3 regions of the Clostridium oceanicum genome follow, and region 2 is predicted to be linked to each of the others. Evidence: predicted binding sites of a transcription regulator. Region 2 holds the regulator's gene; each other region holds the start of a gene.
What was found. Region 2 encodes Rex, which represses fermentation and respiration genes when NADH is low (regulators of the CRP and FNR family bind a similar motif). Its sites were predicted from a motif close to ATTGTTAANNNNTTAACAAT; they were not measured.
Positions count from the first base shown of each region.

Region 1: a site for Rex is predicted at 1,474-1,493, ahead of ABDZ71_RS05535 (flavocytochrome c). Genes of this name have one in related genera too.
Region 3: a site for Rex is predicted at 1,465-1,484, ahead of prdC (proline reductase-associated electron transfer protein PrdC). Genes of this name have one in related genera too.

Region 1 covers NZ_BAAACG010000006.1:439,202-442,496, forward strand. The annotation lists gene ABDZ71_RS05525 (ATP-binding protein) at 1-737, shown strand, start outside; gene ABDZ71_RS05530 (response regulator) at 730-1,428, shown strand; gene ABDZ71_RS05535 (flavocytochrome c) at 1,689-3,295, shown strand, end outside.
Region 2 covers NZ_BAAACG010000003.1:58,420-61,714, forward strand. The annotation lists gene gltA (NADPH-dependent glutamate synthase) at 1-116, opposite strand, end outside; gene ABDZ71_RS02040 (sulfide/dihydroorotate dehydrogenase-like FAD/NAD-binding protein) at 116-1,006, opposite strand; gene ABDZ71_RS02045 (redox-sensing transcriptional repressor Rex) at 1,236-1,865, opposite strand; gene abc-f (ribosomal protection-like ABC-F family protein) at 2,066-3,295, shown strand, end outside.
Region 3 covers NZ_BAAACG010000006.1:75,759-79,053, forward strand. The annotation lists gene prdR (sigma-54 dependent transcriptional regulator PrdR) at 1-383, shown strand, start outside; partial or broken gene ABDZ71_RS03755 (sugar transporter) at 642-1,064, shown strand; gene prdC (proline reductase-associated electron transfer protein PrdC) at 1,724-3,040, shown strand; gene prdA (D-proline reductase (dithiol) proprotein PrdA) at 3,067-3,295, shown strand, end outside.

The sequences.
Region 1 (3,295 bases), on a different contig from region 2:
ATATGGTCTTGTTATGTAGTCATACTTTGTTAAAAGACCATAAAGATGAAATTATAGGGGTTGTTTCAAGTTTGCAAGATTTAACTAAAGTAAAACAAATGGCGGAAGAACTTACAGGTACAAGAAAGATGACTAATGAATTAAGAGCTCAAAATCATGAATTTATGAATAAACTTCATACTATATCAGGGTTAATTCAGTTAGAAAAATATGATAAAGTAGTAAAATATATAGAAGATATATCTTATAAAAATCAAGAGATTATTGCAGTTATTAATAGAAACATTAAAAACTTTCATGTAGCAGGTATTCTATTAGCAAAATATTATAAGGCGGCAGAATCTAAAGTTTCTTTAGAGATTCATAACAAATCAAATTTAAGTAGAATACCAAAAAGTATAACTGATGCAGAACTTTGTTCAATAATAGGAAACTTAATAGAAAATGCAATAGATGAACTAGTTAAAATAAAAGAGGGGAAAATATTATTTAAAATTAATTCCTATGATAATAATTTGAGAATTTTAATAAAAGATAATGGAAATGGAATAGATGAAAAAATAAAAGAAAAAATATTTGAAAGAGGTATAACGACTAAAGAGGGAAAAAGAGGATTTGGACTTTGGATTATAAAGAAAATTATAGACAAGGCTGATGGAACTATAATATTATACAATGATAGAGGTACAACATGGGACATTAATATACCATTAGAGAGGGGTTGTAATTATGATTAAAGTGGTTATTATTGAAGATGATCCTATGGTTAGAGAGATTAATGAGGGATTTTTAAGAAAAGTTGAAGGATATTTGTTGTTAAAGAGTGTAAGCAGTATAGAAGAAGGTAAAGAGGTTATAAAAGAAGAGAAACCAGATTTAGTCTTATTAGATTTGTTTTTTCCAAAAGGACTTGGAACTGAACTTTTAAAATGGATTAGGATTAACAATATTAAATGTGATGTGATTTTAATTACAGCAGATAAGAGTATGGAAACCGTTGAAGAATCATTTAGGTATGGAGTTGTAGATTATATAATAAAACCATTTACATTTAATAGATTTAAAGAAGCTTTATTACAATATATGGATAGAAGATGTAACTTTGAAAATTGTGAAAATATTGAACAAGAACTGATAGATAAAATGGTTTTAAGAGATAAAGAGAAAAATGTTCGGTGTGATTATATTGACAATATAAAAGGTGTTAGTACTCATACTTATGATAAGATTTTGCAGCTTATTAAAGAAAGAAAAGAAGGAACTATTACAGCTCAAGAATTGGCATTAATTACAGGGGTTTCTAGAATTACAGCAAGACGGTATTTGGATTTGTTAGAAAAACAAGGAGAATTGGTTCTTATTATGGAGTATGGAAAAGTTGGTAGACCTCTTAATAAATATAGAATTAAAGAAAAAAATACTTTCTAAAATCCCTAATAGGGATTTTTTTTATTAATAGTATCTCAAAAACATTTTGTCAAAATTTTGTCAAAATGTTTTATATAGTAATTAAGTTTAATTATAGTATAAAAATATCAATAAATATTGAAAACTAGTCATTTACAATATGAACAAAAAATATACATAATTAATTAAAATTGAATTTCATTAATAAATTAAATATAATTTACTTAAATATAGTTAAATTTTTTACAAACTTTTAAACAAATGAATTGAGGGGGGTTACTATGCGTTATGCAAGAAAAATTATTTTATGTTTATTAATTGGAGTTATGACTTTCTCATTAGCAGCATGTGGTAGTTCAGCAAAGACATTTGAAGGAGAGGCAAAAGGTAAAAATGGTATTATTAAAGTAAAGGTTTCTATTAAAGATCAGAAAATTACAAAAATTGATGTAGTTGAAAACCATGAATCAGATTTTACAAAGGATACATTTAAAAAGGTTATTGAAAATATTATTGAAGAAAACAGTACAGAAATAGATGCTGTTTCTGGTGCAACTGTAACAAGTTCAGCAATAATTGCTGCAGTTAAGGATGCAGTAAAAAAATCAGGAATTGAATTGAAATCTAAAAAAGGTTCTGATTCTTCTTCTAAACTAGAAAATACAACAACAGATATAGTAGTTATAGGAGCAGGTGGAGCTGGGCTTACCGCATCTATTGAAGCAAAAGAAAAGGGTGCTAAAGTAATACTTGTGGAAAAAACAGCTGTAATTGGTGGAAATACTAATTTTGCTACCGGTGGATTAAATGCTACTGAAACAAAATATCAAAAAGAAAAAGGTATTAAAGATAGTGTTAAGTTATTCATTGATGATACGATGAAAGGTGGAAAGAACAAAAATAATCCTGAATTAGTAAAAAAATTAGCTGAAAAATCTTCTGAAACAGTTGATTGGTTAACTGAAAGAGGTGCTGATTTAAGTGATGTTGGTATAATGGGTGGTGCAAGTGTTAAAAGAACTCATAGACCAGAAGGTGGAGCACCAGTAGGAAACCATTTAGTAAAAGTTTTAGAGAAAAAAGCTAAAGATTTAAAGATTGATATGAGAACAGAAACAAAAGCTACAGAATTAATTGTTGAAGATAATAAAGTTGTTGGAGTTAAAGTTAAAAAAGGTGATAAAACATATGACATAAAAGCTAAATCAGTAATACTTGCTATGGGTGGTTTTGGAGCAAACTCAGATATGGTTGTAAAATACAGATCTGAATTAGAAGGATTTGGAACTACAAATGGACCAGGAGCTACTGGAGATGTAGTAAAGCTTGTAGAAAAATTAAATGTTGAATTAGTTGATATGAAAGAAATTCAATCACATCCTACTGTAGTACCAGGTAAAAGTAAACTTATAACAGAAGCTGTTAGAGGTAATGGAGCTATATTAGTAAATAGAGATGGTAAAAGATTTATTAATGAATTAGAAACAAGAGATGTTGTTTCTAAAGCAGAATTGCAACAAAAGGGTAAAACAGCCTTTTTAATTTTTGATCAAAATGTAAGAGAAAGCTTAAAAGCAATAGAAGGATATGCTAAAGCAGGAGTAATGAAAGAAGCTGAATCAATTAAGGAATTAGGTGGAAAAATTGATATTAACGTAGCTGAATTAGAAAAGACAGTAAATAAATATAATTCCTATGCAAAAGCTAAAAAAGATGCTGATTTTAAAAGAGCAGATATGAAATTTGAACTTAATAAAGCTAAATATTATGCAATTGAAGTTGGACCAGCTGTACATCATACAATGGGTGGAGTAAAAATTAATACAAATGCTGAAGTTATGAATAAATCTGGAAAAGTAATAGAAGGATTATATGCTGCTGGAGAAGT
Region 2 (3,295 bases):
CTGCTAGCTTCTTTAACAGCCTCTTCTTCTGTATAACCTAAACAAACTTCTTTAAAGTTTTTATTTCTTACATCAGGAGCTTGTTCTGATATTGGTATTCTTTTCATTCTATCCATTAATGATCACCATCCAATCCAATATGACATACATGTCCTTCTTTTCTTTCTTGCTCTTCTAAAGCTTTTTTACCTTCTTCTGTCTTATACATTGTTTGTCTTCTCATAGCTTCATCAAAGTCTACTAAATGTCCATCAAATTCTGGGCCATCAACACAAGCAAATTTAGTTTCTCCACCAACAGTAACTCTGCATGCTCCACACATTCCTGTACCATCTACCATTAATGTATTTAAACTAACTACTGTTTTTATATCATATTTTTTTGTAAGCTTAGTTACAAATTTCATCATGATCATAGGTCCTATAGAGATAACTTCATCATATTTCTTATTTTCTTTTTGTATTAAATCTTCTAATAAATTTGTTACTAAACCTTTGTATCCATATGATCCATCATCAGTTGCAACATATACATTACCGGATACTTTTTTCATTTCATCTTCTAATATTAAGTTTTCTTTAGACTTACATCCTATAATTACATCGGCTTTTATACCATGCTCATCTAACCATTTTACTTGAGGATAAACTGGTGCAGTACCAACTCCTCCTGCGATGAAAATAATTTTTTTCTTCTTTAATTCTTCAAGATCTTCATGAACAAATTCAGAAGGTTGTCCTAGTGGTCCAACAAAATCCGCAAAATAATCTCCAACATTATATGTAGCCATCTTATTTGTAGATGCACCTAATGTTTGGAATACTATAGTAACTGATCCTTCTTCTTTGTCATAGTCACAAATAGTTAGCGGTATTCTTTCTCCTTTTTCATCCATTTTTACAATTATAAATTGTCCTGGTTTTGCAGCTTTTGCTACTCTAACAGCTTCTATCTTCATAAGATATATGTTAGGAGCGACTTCTTGTTTTTCTAAAATTTTGTACATACCCTTATTCCCCCGTGAATAAAATAATTTTATAACAATTAAATTATAACACAAAATACGAAAAATTTTTTAAAAATTATTTATATTTTGTATTTTCTAGATATATTTCATAATATTTTAAAATATTCCATAGTAATATGCAAAAAACTCCCTTTAAATTATTAAAGAGAGTTTTTTTAAGTTTTTTCAATTGTTAATACTATAACGATAAAGAACTAAGATATACTTTTTAGTTTTTATTTATTAAACAAGTTAATGTTAATAAACTATCGCTTAAGTGTACGTTTTCCACTACAACGTTATCCGGTACCGATAAATCAACTGGTGCAAAGTTCCAAATACCTTTTACTCCATTTTTAACAAAAATGTCACATACTTTTTGTGCATTTGTACTAGGAACACTTATTATTCCTATGTCTATAGAATTTTCTTGTAGGTATTCTGATAAATAATCAATATCATGTATCTCTATTTCTCTTATCTTAAGTCCTGTAAGTTTAGGATTTGCATCAAATAAAGCCTTTAAATTAAATCCTAACTTTTCAAATCTAGTATAGTTAGCTAACGCCTGTCCTATGTTACCTGCTCCAATTATCACAATATTATATGAATCTGACAATCCTAATATATTACTTATTTGACGATATAATTCGCTAACATTATATCCGTATCCTTGTTGGCCAAAATCGCCAAAGCAATTTAAATCTTGTCTTATTTGTGATGCTGTAAAACCAATTTTTTCACTAAGCTCTTTTGATGATATTCTATCCACATCATTGTTTAAAAGCTCTTGTAAATATCTATGATATTTAGGTAACCTTCTGATAACTGCCATTGAAATATTCTTTTTCTTTTCCATTACTACACCCCTTAATATCATCCTTTACAGTTTCTCTTATATATATTGTACCATATATTTTATAATTATACATTAATACTTCAAAATACCTTACTTATATATTATATTATTTATATCAAAAAAATCAAATATAAAAGTTTAATACTACACAATACTTCTATTCCATAGTAAAATAATATTTGTTAAGGAAGGTGAAACTGATGATAATATTAAGCTGTAAAAATTTAACTAAAATGTTTGGTATTGATTTAATTTTAGATAAAATAAGTTTTAATATAAATGAAGGAGATAAAGTTGGTCTTATAGGTCCAAATGGAGCTGGTAAATCCACTCTATTTAAAATATTAACAAATAATATGACTCAAGATAGTGGTGAAATTTTTCTAGACAAAAGTAAAACTGTAGGATATCTAGCTCAGCATTTATCTTTAGACTCTAATAATTCTATATATGAAGAAACTTTAACAGTATTTAATAAATTAATTAAGCTTGAAAATAAAATATCTGAACTAGAAAATTTAATGAATGAACCTTATGATGAATCTAAAAAAGATTATCATGAAAAAATAATAAAAGATTATACAACATATACAGATTTATATGTAAATAGAGGTGGTTATACTTATAAAGGAGAAATAAATCGTGTTTTAACAGGTCTTGGCTTTTCAGAAAAAGATTTTGATAAAAAAATAAGTATACTAAGTGGTGGTCAAAAAACTAGAGTTGCTTTATGTAAACTACTATTAAGAAATCCTGATGTGCTACTTTTAGATGAACCTACCAATCATCTAGACTTAGATGCTATAAGTTGGCTTGAAGAATATATAACTGCCTATAGAGGAACTGTATTAGTAATATCTCACGATAGATATTTCCTTGATAAAACTACAAATACAACTTTTGAGATTATAAATAAGCATTTGCATACTTATAATGGAAACTATTCTAAATTCATAGAACTTAGAAAAAAAGAATATGAAGCTGAATTAAAAGCTTATAATATTCAACAAGCAGAAATTAAAAGACAAGAAAAAATAATTGAAAAATATAAATCTTTTAATAGAGAAAAAAGTGTAAAAGCTGCTGAAAGCAGACAAAAGAGTTTAGATAAAATGGAAAAACTAGATTCTCCAGATAAAGAACCAGACTCTGTAAATCTTAAATTCGAAACTCAAATTAGAAGCGGAAATGATGTACTGCATATAGAAAATCTTTCTAAAAGATATGGAGAAAAATTATTATTTGAAAATATAGATATTGATATTAAAAGAAGTGAAAAAATCGCTTTAATCGGTGAAAACGGTAGAGGTAAAACAACTCTTTTTAAGATAATTATGGATAATTTACCTAAAGACTCTGGAATAAAAGTTGTTGGTAAAAATGTATTTATAGGGTATTATGACCAAGAACAATCTGACTTAGATGAAAAT
Region 3 (3,295 bases), on a different contig from region 2:
TATTTATAAACCAAGTGTCTTGTCAAGAAGATATAAAAATAAACAGTGTAGAAAATAGTGTTTATAATGCATTATCTGCTTATGAATGGGAAGGGAATATAAGAGAACTTAAAAATGTAGTAGAGAGAATGGTTGTTTTATCTACAGATGGGAAAGTTACATTAGATTCAGTTCCAAAGCATATCATAGAGGATATAAGGGATATAAAAGAAGGTTCTTCTCATAAATATGATTTAAATGAAAGGGTTAAAAATACAGAGAAAAAGATTATAAAAGAAGTTATGAAAATAACAAAAGGGAATAAGAAAAAAGCAGCTGAAATATTAAGAATAAAAAGAAGTACATTATATTATAAGCTTAAACAGTATGATTTTATTGAATAGATAAAATATAGAGTATTACAAAATAATGCTATTGTTGTTACAATATATAAAATATGATATTATATTTATGGATATAGTCGAATTTTTAAACAATTTTTGACAAAATATCTACTGAACCACATTGAAATAAATATGAAGATAATATTTAAATTCATATTTATTTTCATAGGTCTAGTTTAATTGGTTATACTATTAATATGAAAATTTCTATATAAGAAATTTTAAAATAAAGATTTCAAACTTAGGAGGTATATTATTATGTCAATGTCAGCAGAACATGCAGAAGAACTAAAAAATGAATCAGCCGTTGTGTGCTGTAGAACAGAAGAAGGAACAGTATTAACAGCAGAAAATTTAGAAGATCCAGATATATTCCCAGATATGGTGGATTCAGGATTATTAAATATTCCAGATGATTGTTTGAAAGTAGGACAAGTAATAGGAGCTAAACTACTTAAAACTATAGATTCATTAACACCTTTAACTCCAGCTATAGTAGAAGGAGCAAAAGAATTAGAAGGATCAAATGAAAAAGAAGAAGTTTCAAAAGAAGAAGTAGCAGAAGAAGCTCAAGTAGAAGAGCCTTGTGAATACTTAGAAGATGCAGAGTCTTATGTTGAAGATGGAGTACTTAAAATAAGAATTGAAGAAGGAAAAGGTATAGATATAGAGTTACCTTTATAATATTCTAGTTTGTATTCGTTTAAAATTATAGAAGAAGCTAATAGTTAGGAACTATTAGCTTCTTTTTTTATTATTTTGGAAATTATAAAGTTTTTAGTAATATATTCTTTTAATCTTAATATGTTAAAATCAAGATTTTATATAAAACCTTAAAAAATATGTATTTTAAATTATAAACTATATTTTTGCTATATAATATTTATAAAAAATAGAATGTATACCTTTTAAATTGTTATAAATTTATTATTTTCATACTAAAGAAAATATAATTTTTATCAATATATATTAAAGAAAACGTTTTAATAAAGTTCTTTTTATTAAAAAACAATAAATTAATAAGGTATAATTTTAATATTTTAATTAAAATATTAAAACAAGTGTCAATTTTTTGCAAACAAGTGTCAATTAAATAACATTCATCATAACTTATCCATAACTTGAAAAACCTACCTTATATAGGGAAAAGAATTTTATTTCAATTTATTTTGTCAGTATTTAAACAGAATATGTGATTATAATATTTATCTATAGATGGAACAAATGGCTATAAGTTAATATTATAACTAGTTTTTATATTTTTTAACAAACTTGGCATGGATTATGCTTGGATATATATATGAAGTTATACTTAAGTTGAAGATTTAGGAGGCAGATTTATGGAGAAGTTATACCGATTTCCTCTAAAGATGCATGTAGGAGCACCAGATGTTCCAACAGTAGAAAAAGGACAAGAAGTTAAAAGAGGAGAATGCATAGCTAAACCAAATGGTTTAGGTGCAAAAATTCATACTAGTGTAACAGGTATTGTAGAAAAAGTTAATGATAAAGAAATCGTTGTGAAAGCAGCTGAGAATCAATCACCAAGCTTTGAAAAAATAAAAGAATGTGAAACTATAGAAGAAACTGTAGCAGAAGCTGGGATAATAGGAGCTGGTGGAGCAGGATTCCCAACTCATATTAAACTAAAAGCAGATATACCTGATGGATATGTCATAGCAAATTGTGTAGAGTGTGAGCCAGCACTTCATCATAATATGACATTCATGAAAAGAAATCCTGAAGTTTTATTAAGCGGTATAAGATATGCAATGAAAGCCACAAAAGCACCAAAAGGATACATAGCAATAAAATCAAAACATAAAGAAACTATAAAGGTTTTAAAAAATGCTTTAAAAGGTGCAAAGGATATAGAAATAAAAGAATTAAAAGACTTATACCCAATGGGAGAAGAAAGAGCTATAATACATGCAATATTTGGTAAGTGGTTAGAACCAACACAATTACCTTTAGAAGCAAAATGTGTAGTTTTAAATGCAGAAACATTATGCAATATAACTAGAGCGGTGGAAGAGAGAAAGCCAGTAATAGATAAAGATATAACAGTAATAGGAAAATTGAAAAGTGGAAATCAGCCTAATGTATTTATTCAAGTTCCAGTAGGGATAAAGGTAAAAGATTTAATAGAAGAATGCGGTGGAATAGATGGAGAATATGGTGAACTAGTAATTGGTGGACCATATACAGGAAAAGCTGGAGATATTGAAACATCTACAGTTACAAAAACATCTGGTGGAGCAATAGTTACAATTCCATTACCAGAATATAAAGGAAAAGTAGGCCTTTTAGTTTGTGCTTGTGGAGCTAATGAAGATAGATTGAAAGATGTAGCAGGAAAAATGAATTCACAAGTAGTTTCAGTAGCGGATTGTAAAAATATAGTATATGCAAAAGGCAAAGGAAATGGTCCTGGTAAATGTAAGACACCAGGTGAATGACCAGGTCAAGCAGCTGCAGTTATGCAGTTTAAAAAAGATGGAGCCCAAAGAATTATAATATCAAATTGTAATGATTGTTCAAATACAGTTATGACAATAGCTCCAAAAGCAAAACTTCCAGTATATCATCATACTGATCACATATTTAGAACAATAGATCATACTTTAACTAGAAGATTTCCAGTAGAAAATAAATAATAGAGAAATAGGAGGGTATGTAAATTATGTCAATGTCAGTAGAACATGCAGAAGAATTAAAGAATGAATCTGCCGTATTATGTTGCAGAACAGAAGAAGGAGAAATTTTAGCAGCATCTAATTTAGAAGATCCAGATATATTCCCAGATATGGTCGATTCAGGACTGTTAACTATTCCTGATGATTGTTTAAAAGTAGGAGAAGTAATAGGAGCTAAATTGCTAAAAACTGTAGATTCACTAACACCATTAACTC